One region of the Nonomuraea sp. NPDC050540 genome, then DNA from elsewhere that is predicted to be linked to it. Evidence: riboswitches for the same ligand, from Rfam matches in the RefSeq annotation. Region 1 holds a riboswitch; each other region holds the start of a gene.
The links. Region 1 has a riboswitch for cyclic di-AMP ahead of ACIBI5_RS33720 (NlpC/P60 family protein). Riboswitches for the same ligand answer to the same signal wherever they lie in the genome.
Positions count from the first base shown of each region.

Region 2: linked by a shared signal. The riboswitch ahead of ACIBI5_RS44005 (CHAP domain-containing protein) and the one ahead of ACIBI5_RS33720 (NlpC/P60 family protein) in region 1 are both predicted to bind cyclic di-AMP.
Region 3: linked by a shared signal. The riboswitch ahead of ACIBI5_RS11555 (C40 family peptidase) and the one ahead of ACIBI5_RS33720 (NlpC/P60 family protein) in region 1 are both predicted to bind cyclic di-AMP.

Region 1 is NZ_JBITHA010000011.1:251,494-254,756, reverse strand. Features, by position in the region: gene ACIBI5_RS33725 (LuxR C-terminal-related transcriptional regulator) at 206-418, shown strand; gene ACIBI5_RS33720 (NlpC/P60 family protein) at 504-1,547, opposite strand; cyclic di-AMP (ydaO/yuaA leader) riboswitch at 1,553-1,700, opposite strand; gene ACIBI5_RS33715 (amino-acid N-acetyltransferase) at 2,038-2,607, shown strand; gene ACIBI5_RS33710 (RDD family protein) at 2,693-3,263, shown strand, end outside.
Region 2 is NZ_JBITHA010000019.1:72,454-75,716, forward strand. Features, by position in the region: gene ACIBI5_RS44000 (oxidoreductase) at 1-259, opposite strand, end outside; gene ACIBI5_RS44005 (CHAP domain-containing protein) at 836-1,528, opposite strand; cyclic di-AMP (ydaO/yuaA leader) riboswitch at 1,542-1,678, opposite strand; gene ACIBI5_RS44010 (aldo/keto reductase) at 1,831-2,655, opposite strand; gene ACIBI5_RS44015 (hypothetical protein) at 2,740-3,263, shown strand, end outside.
Region 3 is NZ_JBITHA010000003.1:264,125-267,387, forward strand. Features, by position in the region: gene ACIBI5_RS11545 (LysR family transcriptional regulator) at 1-225, opposite strand, end outside; gene ACIBI5_RS11550 (class I SAM-dependent methyltransferase) at 297-929, shown strand; cyclic di-AMP (ydaO/yuaA leader) riboswitch at 1,183-1,346, shown strand; gene ACIBI5_RS11555 (C40 family peptidase) at 1,411-1,887, shown strand; gene ACIBI5_RS11560 (hypothetical protein) at 1,957-2,649, shown strand; gene ACIBI5_RS11565 (M48 family metallopeptidase) at 2,646-3,263, shown strand, end outside.

The sequences.
Region 1 (3,263 bases):
GATCAGTGAGATCGCTCATCGTGCCCCGAAGTGTGACGACATATGGCGAGTAGTTCACATAGGTTTGATCATGTCAATACAGCTGGTCAAGCTGGGCAATTGTCGAGCTTGACGACCTTTCCTGAATGCGTTTACCGTCTGCGAGACGAGCGCGTTGCGCGGTCCGATACGTCTGCGAGTTCTGCTGTTGGGGGGAGGGCTCCCGATGGATGTGCTCACCGAGGGCGTTGAGCTGAGCCACGCCGATTTAGCCTTGCTCGCCGAGCTGGCCAAGGGAGTCACGGTCGATCGGGTAGGGCGCCGGCTGGAGATCAGCGGACGCACGGTACGCCGCCGTTTGCGAGGGATATGCGACAGGATCGGTGTGGCCACCGCCATCGAGGCGGTGGCCTGGGCGGCACGCCGCCAGCTGATCTAGCAGGGCTGAGACCCGACCCCGCCGGTTCGACCGGCGGGGTCGGTTTTGGCTGGCATGGGGTCCTGGTTCCGTCTCTTCGGCGGGGTCAGTTCGCGATGCGGACCGCGCCCGCCCACGGGCGGCGGGAGATCGACGCCAGGCGCACGACGTCGCCGGTCTGCGGCGCGTGCACCATCATGCCGCCGCCGACGTAGATGCCGACGTGGTGCAGGTCGCTGTAGAAGAACACCAGGTCACCGGGGCGCAGCTCCTCGCGCGAGATGCGGGTGCCGGCCGTCCACTGGTCGCCGGTGTAGTGCGGCAGCGAGATGCCGACCCGCTGGTAGGCCGCCATGACCAGGCCGGAGCAGTCGTAGGAGCTGGGACCCTCCGCGCCCCACACGTACGGCTTGAGCTGCTGGGTCAGCGCCCACCTGGCCGCCTCGGCCGCCTTGCCGGCGCCGGCGATCGGCAGGCTGACCCGCACCGCGCGGGTGCCCGGCCGCCCGGCCTCGCCGATGGCCCGCTGGAACAGGTCGCTCTCGACCTTCTTGACCAGCTTGCCGATCTTGTCGCGCCGCGCGTCCAGGTCCTCGACGATCTCGGTGACCTTGTCGATGCGGGTCTTCGCCTCGGACTGGGCCTTCTCGGCCAGTTCCCTGGCGCGGGTGACCTGGTTGACCTCCTCGCCCTGCTGCTGCTCCAGCGCGTAACTGGTCGCGGCGCGGTCGAGGAAGAGCTCGGGGTCGTCGGAGGCGGCGAAGGCGAGGGCGCGGCTGAAGCCGCCCATCATGTACTCGCTCTGCGCGAGCAAGCCCGCCCGCTGGCGCTTGGTGGCGAGATCGGCCTCACTGGAGGCCAGCGTCTTCTTGGCGGCGTCGACGGCCTTCTGGGCGTCCCTGAGCTTCACGCGCTGGCCGTTGAACTGCTCGCTGAGCGTCTCGATCTCCGTATGGAGCTTCTCGGCCTGCTCCGACAGCTGCTTGAGCGACGGCTTCGGGTCGGCGGCTGCGGAACCGAGAGGCGTGACGGTGAACGTCACCGCGGCTACGGCCGCCGTCAGGACGACCAGCCGCTTCTTGATGCCTGGTTCGGGAGGGCGGGCATGCTTGCCCGCGGGCTTCCCTTCACGGTTACGCGTGCGCTTCACCAACCAGCTCCTCTCGTGGCCGCCTACCGGGTTAGCTGACGGGTTCGGGCCGGAGCAGCCCTACCGAGCCGTGGCTCGGATTCACCCCGGATGGCCTGCGGCCACTGGCGGGTCCCCGGCTCCCCAGGGGAGGGGATTAGGCGTGCCGCCGCGCGTAAGGACGCGGGTGACATCGACGCTGGACACTAGTGCACTCCAGGTTCGTGCTCAACCAGAACTGCCAAGTCTGTTGAGGTTTCACAACCGAAGCGTCACGGGGGGATCACGTGCTCCGCCGTACTGGAGCGACTTTATGTGCGCTTTGCGGGTGCATGGGACGTACGTGAGGTTCGGCGTCACCGGGGGAATCATTGCTCGTCACCGGCTATTCGCCTGGTGGTTGAGGGGGAGACGGCTGTTGTCGGGCATGCTCGTCCACTGGATGAGATGGTTGAGGAAGTAGGTGGGCAAATAGGGGGCAGCCGTAATTGCGTCTGTACTCTGAAGTGCCATGGAACAGGTCGCCGAACGGGCGGTACCCGACATCGAGGTCGTCGTGCGGCGAGCTCGCACGCCGGACGTCCGGACGATCAGGCGCCTGGTCGACACCTATGCCGGAGCCGGGCCGCGCCTGCTGGAAAAAGCCACGGTCACTCTTTACGAGGACGTCCAGGAGTTCTGGGTGGCTGAGCGTGGCGGGCAGGTCGTCGGATGCGGTGCTCTGCACGTGTTGTGGGAGGACCTCGCCGAGATTCGCACCGTGGCCGTCGACCCCGACGCCCGCGGTCTCGGGGTCGGGGGCCAAATCGTTACCGCTTTGATCGGAACGGCCCGCGAACTCGGGCTGGGGCGGGTGTTCTGCCTGACATTCGCGGTGGATTTCTTCGCCGCGCATGGGTTCCGCCCGATCCAGGGCACGCCGGTATCTCCCGAGGTCTATGCCGAGCTGCTCGCCTCCTATGACGAGGGCGTAGCCGAGTTCCTCGACTTGGAGCACGTCAAGCCCAACACCCTGGGCAACACCAGGATGCTGCTCCACCTGCCGTCGTTTGACTCGGACCTCGACCAAAGGGAAAGGTGATTGTAGATACCTATGTCGATACGTTGGGCAGCGAAGGCATGTGTCCTGACATGTGCCACATGCACACTCGAAGCGAGGTGACACGGTGAGCACCGGACAGCCGCCGTATCCACAGGACGACCCCGGCGACAACTCCGGGACTCCCGAATACGGACAGCACAACGCGGGCCACGCACAGGGCGAGCCCGACCCGGACGTGACCGTCGTGGGTTACCGCCAAGACGGCGACCCCTACGGCCAGCAGGGATACGGACAGCAGTCCGGCTCCCAGCCGGGTTACGGTCAGCAGCCCCAGTACGGCCAGCAGCAGGGATACGGTCAGCAGCAGCCTCAGTACGGCCAGCAGCCCGGCTCGCAGCCGGGTTACGGCCAGCAGCCTGGTTACGGCCAGCAGGCCCAGCAGCAGCCCGAGTACGGCCAGCAGCCGGGCTCCCAGCCCGGTTACGGCCAGCAGCAGCCTGGCTATGGCCAGCAGCCCGGTTACGGCCAGCAGGCCCAGTCGCAGCCCGGCTACGGCCAGCAGCAGCCCGAGTACGGCCAGCAGCCCGGTTACGGCCAGCAGCCCGGCTCCCAGCCGGGTTACGGTCAGCAGCAGCCCGGCTACGGCCAGCAGCCTCAGTACGGTCAGCAGCCCGGCTCGCAACCTGGCTACGGTC
Region 2 (3,263 bases), on a different contig from region 1:
TGTACGCGGCGGCGAACGCTCGGACCGAGGCCAGATCGGCCAGGTCAAGTTGCCTGACCTCGATGGAGGCGTCGGGAGCCGCCTTCTTCATCAGCTGGGCGGCGGCCTCGCCCTTGGCGACGTCCCGGCAGGCCAGGACGGTGGTGGCCCCGCGCCTGGCCAGCTCACCCGCGGCGATCATCCCGACGCCGCTGTTGGCTCCCGTCACCACGGCCGCCAGGCCTGACAGGTCGCCGATGTCCGCTGCGGTCCATCCCATGACCCCTCCAAACGTGATCACCGTCACCCTAACCCGCCCACTCCCTCCCCGGTCATGAGACAACGCCGGGGTGGGACTTGAGGTCCCGGGGGAGCGTGGGCTGGGAGCCGGGTTGTATGGCCGGAGGTTCGCGGGATGGCGTGGCCGTGGGAGGGGCTGGCGGATCGGGGCGCGCACGGATGGAGTCGGCGCAGGTGAGGGGTGCGTGGGAGTGGGACGGGCCCACGGGGTGTGAGGGCGGGATGGGGGTACGCGACGACGGGGCGGCGGCGGGTGAGGGGTGCGCGGGGGCGGGGCGAGGGGGTGTCGGGGCGGGGCGGGGGTGGCGGCGGGTGAAGGGGTGCGCGGGGCGGGGCGTGTCAGGGCGGGGTGGGTGTGCGCGGGGGCGGGGCGAGGGGGTGTCGGGGCGGGGCGGGGGTGGCGGCGGGTGAAGGGGTGCGCGGGAGCAGCGGGGGAGTGTGGCGGTGGGGTGGGGAGGGTGCCGGAGGTTCGCGGGGTGGTGCCGGACATGGGAACGGCGCGCCCGGGGGGAGGGGGCGCGCCGTTCCTGGGAGGGAGAGTGGGGGGAAGGGGAAGTTAAGCCGAGTAGTCGGGGTAGCCGTAGCCGACGACCTGGGAGGCGGGGCGGATGCGCTCCTCGACCTTGCCGTTGCCGGTGTTGCCCTCGACGGTGGTGATGGTGCCGTTGCCGTTGTCCTTGATGACGAACCCGACGTGGTTGATGGAGTCGAGGCTCTTGCTGCCGCTCCACGAGAAGAAGACGACGGCTCCGGGCTTCGCGCCGGTGCCCCATCGGTTGTTGTTCTTGAACCACTTGGCGTGGGTGACGGTGTAGGCGTCCCAGCCGACGGTGGTGCGGGCGCCGGTCTCTTCGCCGACCCAGCTGACGAACATGGCGCACCATGCGGCGTTCAGGTAGGCCTGGCGGTTGCCGCCGTCGCGCTTGACGGTCTCGGCGGCGCGGGGGGAGGACATGTACCACTTCTGGAACTTGGTGCCGCCGCCCCTGGAGTCCTCGCGGGTGCCGATCTGCTTCTTGGCCAGCGCGAGGACCTGGGCCGCCGTGGGCTTGGGCCGGTCGCTGCCGGCCTTCTTGCCGGGCTCGGCCTGGACGACGGTTTCCGGGACGCCCTTGGCGGCGGCGGACGCGGCGTGCGTCTCGGCCTGGGCGGGGTGTGTCGCGAACGCCGCGGTGGCGGCGATGGTCACGCCGAGAGCGGCGCGGGTGAGGTCGATCTTGGGGGCACGGGTAAGACGATGCTTCGCCATCGGGTGGGGTGACTCCTTGCTTCCATGCCGCTTACCGGGTTAGCTGACGGGTTCGGGCATGGAAGCTGCCCTACGGCGCGTGGCGCCGATTCACCCCAAAGGACCTGGGTCCCCGGTTCCGCGAGGGTGCGGATTCAGCGGTCACAGGCAAAGCCTGTGATGTGTGTGCGATGGTCTGGCAACGAACGGGTAGCCCGGACGTATGCCTTGGATGACCTGAAGGTAATACATGGGGCAAGGGGATTACAAACTCATAAATGACCATCCAAGGCTTGGTGCGGCCAAAAGGCCGCACCAGCCGGTCATCCCATCCAGTTAAAATTTGCCGGATCAGGTCCCAGACGGGTGCCGTTGTTGAGGGCTCCTATGGCAGCCATGTCCTCCGGGTCGAGCGTGAAGCCGAAGACCTGGATGTTCTCCCTGATCCGCGCCGGCGTGACCGACTTGGGGATCACCACGTTGCCGAGCTGGATGTGCCAGCGGAGCACGATCTGCGCGGGTGATTTGCCGTGTTTTCCGGCCAATGTGGCGAGGGCGGGGTCGTTCAGCAGGCCCTTGCCCTGGCCCAGCGGGCTCCACGCCTCGGTGAGGATTCCGTTGGCCTCGTGGAAGGCGCGCAGTTCGATCTGGGGGAAGTTCGGGTGCAGTTCGATCTGGTTGATCGAGGGGGTGATCTCGGCCTCGTCGATGAGCCTGGTGAGGTGCTCCACGCCGAAGTTCGATACGCCGATCGCGCGCGCCCGGCCGTTTCGGTAGATCTTTTCCAGGGACTTCCATGCCTGGAGGTATTTGTCCTGATCTGGAACCGGCCAGTGGATGAGATAGAGGTCGACGTAGTCGAGGCCCAGACGGGCCAGGCTCTCCTCGAAGGCCTCCTCGGCGCGGCCGTGGTCGGCGTTCCAGAGCTTGGTCGTGATGAACACCTTCTCCCGTGGCAGCCCCGACTCCCGGAAGGCGCGGCCCACCCCTTCCTCGTTGTAGTAGAGCCTGGCGGTGTCGATATGGCGGTATCCCGCCTGAAACGCGGTGGCGACCGCGCGTTCGGCCTCGTCGTCGGGCACCTGCCAGACGCCGAAGCCGAGCTGCGGGATCTGCACACCGTCGGTGTTGAGCAGCAGCGAGTTCATGCGACCCATTGTTCATATGGCGTTCCCTGCGGCTTAAGGCGACCGGGCTAGCTTGAACCCGTCGTGAAGAAGCAATGGGCTTGGGTGGAATCGCCGCTCCAGATGCTCTGCGCCGTCGAGGCCCACCACGCCGGGCTGCTCGGTGAGCGCACGGTCATCGTGCCGAGGGCGCGTCAGCGCGCACTCGTGGCCACGCGCCGCGAGCTGGCCGGGCTCGACCTGCCCGACGGGCTCGAGCTGGCCAGGCCGAGCGAGGAGATGCCGCGACCGGTCCAGGTGGTCGGTGACGCCTTCTCCGGGCGGGTGCAGCTGCGCTGGCTGACCTCGCGGCCGGGCCGCATCGTCATCGTGGACGACGGGCTGGCCACGCTCCGGCTGCTTGAGCTGCTGGCCGCGGGGCCGTATCGGGCGCTGCTGAGGGCCAGGCACAAGGCGGGACTGCCGCGCAGGGTCCTCGGGACGGCGGCGGCGCTCAGGCTGGCCGCCTCCAGCACCGCGGTGTTCACCGCGCTGCCCGTCAAGGACGACCTCGCCGGCGCCGTGCGCGAGCGCGGCATCGACCTCATCTGCCACGACTTCGGCTGGCTGCGCGCGCAGCCCCTGCGCTC
Region 3 (3,263 bases), on a different contig from region 1:
CCCGTCGAGCACGTGCGCGGCCTGCTCCAGGGCGGCCTGCCCGGCGCCGGTGGGCCGTACGCCGCGTGGCAGGCGGTGGAACAGCAGCACCCCCGACCGGCGCTCCAGCGCGGCGATCTGCCGGGAGACGGCCGGCTGGGTCATGGACAGCGCCTCGGCGGCCGCCGAGAACGACCCGAGCCGTCCCACCTCTGACAGCACCTTCAGCGACCAGACGTCAAGCATGCATGGAGCTTATGTCTTTCATGCCGAACCCGCAGTGGTGCGCATGGATCGCTCGCTGCACGATCGGACCCATGGATACCTGGATTCTCTCCGCGCTGCCCGAGGCTCCCGCCCGCGTTCTCGACGCCGGTTGCGGCGACGGCGCGCTGGCCGGTGCGCTGATCGCGAGCGGCCACGACGTCACCGCCATCGACCTCGACCCGGCCGCGGCGCTCGCGGCGGGCGTGCCCGCCAAGCGCGCCGACCTGACCGTCTACGAGGACGACCCGTTCGACGTCATCGTGCTGTCACTGTCGCTGCACCACATGCATCCGCTGGAGGCCGCACTCGACCGGGCGGCCGCGCTGCTGAGGCCGGGCGGGCTGCTCGTGGTGGACGAGTTCGCCTGGGACTGGGCCGACGAGGCCGCCGCCACCTGGTTCTACGACGCCGGAACCCTGCTCGGCCGCTTCGACGGGCCCGAGCGCGACCCGATGACCCGCTGGCGCGAGGCGCACGTCGATCACTCGCCCGCGGAGGACATGCTCGACGCCATCGCCGCCCGGTTCGAGATCCGGCGGAGGCGGCGCGTGCCGTACCTGTTCCGCTATCTCGGCGGCGAGCACGCCGCGCGGCTGAAGGAGATCGAAGAGGTACGGCACACGCCGACGGGCTTCCGGCTGACCGCTGTGACGCGTGTGACAGGAGGGGCGGATGGGACCTGACTCACCCCTGGAGCTCCAAGTGTGAGGAGGGTCACATTTGAGTAACGGGACCCCGCTGTCCAGCAGGAGTTCCCGTCCTGACAAGGTCCTTTATCTGATCTTTACAACTTTGCCGGGACTTTGCCGGGTCATGAACCCGGGAGTACGTTCTGGCGTCGCGGCGAACAAGCCATGGCGCCGCGAACCGGCATCGGCCCCGTCCGGGCTCGATGAGGACCCATAGAGATCCGCCGGTCGCCCCCGTATGACCAGGGGCCGCGACCTGCCGAGTCCGTGCAGCCAGGAGGCACGGAGCCGGGGAACCACCGATCCCATTCCCCCGGGATCAAGGGGTGAATCGGCGCGTTCAGCGTGCCGTAGGGCGACTTCCAGGCCCGAATCCGTCAGCTAACCCGGTAGGCGTTCGTGGAAGAACCAAGGAGAAATCCTGTCTACCTCCCTGCACAACCCCCGTCTTGTTCTCGGTGGCGCGGCGCTCGCCATGACCGTGACGGCCGGAGGGTTCGCCCTCCATGCCCCGGCGGCCCAGGCGCGTACCACGGCCAAGACCACCACCTCGGCCAAGACGGCGACGCAGTCGACGACTGCCCGGCAGAAGAGCAAGGCCCGCAAGGCCGTCTCCGCGGCAAGGGCGCAGATCGGCGACCCGTACCGCTACGGTGGAACGGGACCCGGCGCCTTCGACTGCTCCGGTCTCGTCCAGTTCGCCTGGAAGAAGGCCGGAGTCAAGATCCCCCGCGTGACGCACAGCCAGTACGCGCGCATCAAGAAGAAGATCTCGTGGAAGTCTCTACAGCCGGGTGACCTGCTGTTCTTCCGCGGTCGAGGCCACGTCGGCATGTACGTCGGCAACGGCAAGATGGTCCACTCGCCGAGTTCCGGCAAGCGGGTGCGCATCGAGCGGCTCAGCGGATGGCGCAAGTCGTCCTTCGCGGGAGCCGTCCGGCCCGGTCTGTAGTCGCCCGGTCCGAAAGGCCCCGTCCCCTCCCGGGACGGGGCCTTCGCGCGTCCGGCTACCATCGGGGCCGTGGTCGTGAGCCGTCGCGCCGCGCTCGCGGCCCTCCTGGTCCTCACGCTGGGCTGCGCCCCCGAACGGGCGCCCGATGCGGAAGCGGACCTTCAGCGGCGCGCCGAGCGGGCGGCGGTGCGCGTCGCGGCGATCCTCGGCCAGCGGGTACGGCCCAGCGTCGAACTCGCCGAGGACGCCGCACACGCGGCGCGGACCGCCGGCGTGGGCTCGGTCGAGGGGCTGGCCGCGATCGCCCACGACGGCAGGGTCATCGTGATCCCGGAGAACTACGCCAAACTCACCCCCACCGGACGCGACGTCGTCCTCGCCCACGAGCTCACCCACGTCGCCGCCGGCACCGCCGGACTGCCCGCCTGGCTGTACGAGGGGTTCGCCGACTACGTGGCCTACAAGGACGCGGGCCTGGCCGTGCCCGTGGCGGCGGCCGAACTCGCCACCGAGGTACGGGCCGGACGGGTGCCAGGGAAACTGCCCGGGGCGGACGCGTTCGCGCCCGGGGCCGCGCGGCTGGCACAGTCCTACCAGGAGGCCTGGCTGGCGTGTCGCTTCCTGGCCGCGCGCTTCGGCGAGGACAGGCTGGTGAGGCTCTACCGCGACGCGCGGCGGCTGGGCGTGGAGCGGGCCCTGCCCCTGCCGTCCGGCGAGCTCGTCGCCGGATGGCGCGCCTATCTACGGGAGGAACTCGAGTGACCGATCAGCGGGACAAGGCCCCCGCGCGGGTACACCGGCAGGCCGGGATCGCCGCCGTCGCGCTCGGCGCCGTCGTGGTCGCGGTCGCCGCGTTCACCACGCCCTGGCGGGCGCTGCCGCCGGGAGCGCCCCGGGTCGCCCCCGATCCGGCCCGCGACTTCTCCGCCGCCGAGATCGCCAGGTCGCAGGCGTTCGACGCGGCCACCAGCGTGCCGTCGTACCTGTCGTTCGGTCTCACGATCCTGTTCGCCGGGCTGCTGGTCGCCACGCCGCTCGGCGCGAAGGTCCTCGGGCGGCTCAAGGGCCCGTGGTGGGTGCGGGTCGTGCTGGGCGTGCTGCTGCTCACCGTGCTGGTCGAGGTCGTGCGCTGGCCGCTCGGCATGTGGTTCGAGGTACGGCTGCGCGAGTTCGGCCTGTCCACGCAGGACTGGGCGGGCTGGAGCGGCGACCGGCTGAAGAACATCGCGGTCAGGGTCGTGCTGCTGTCCATCATGATCGTGGCGCTGGTGGGCCTGGCGCGCAGGTTCCGGCGCTGGTGGGTGCCCGCCGCCGTGGGCGCCGCCGCGCTGACCGTCGCCGCCTCGTTCGTGTATCCGGTCGTCTTCGAGCCGCTG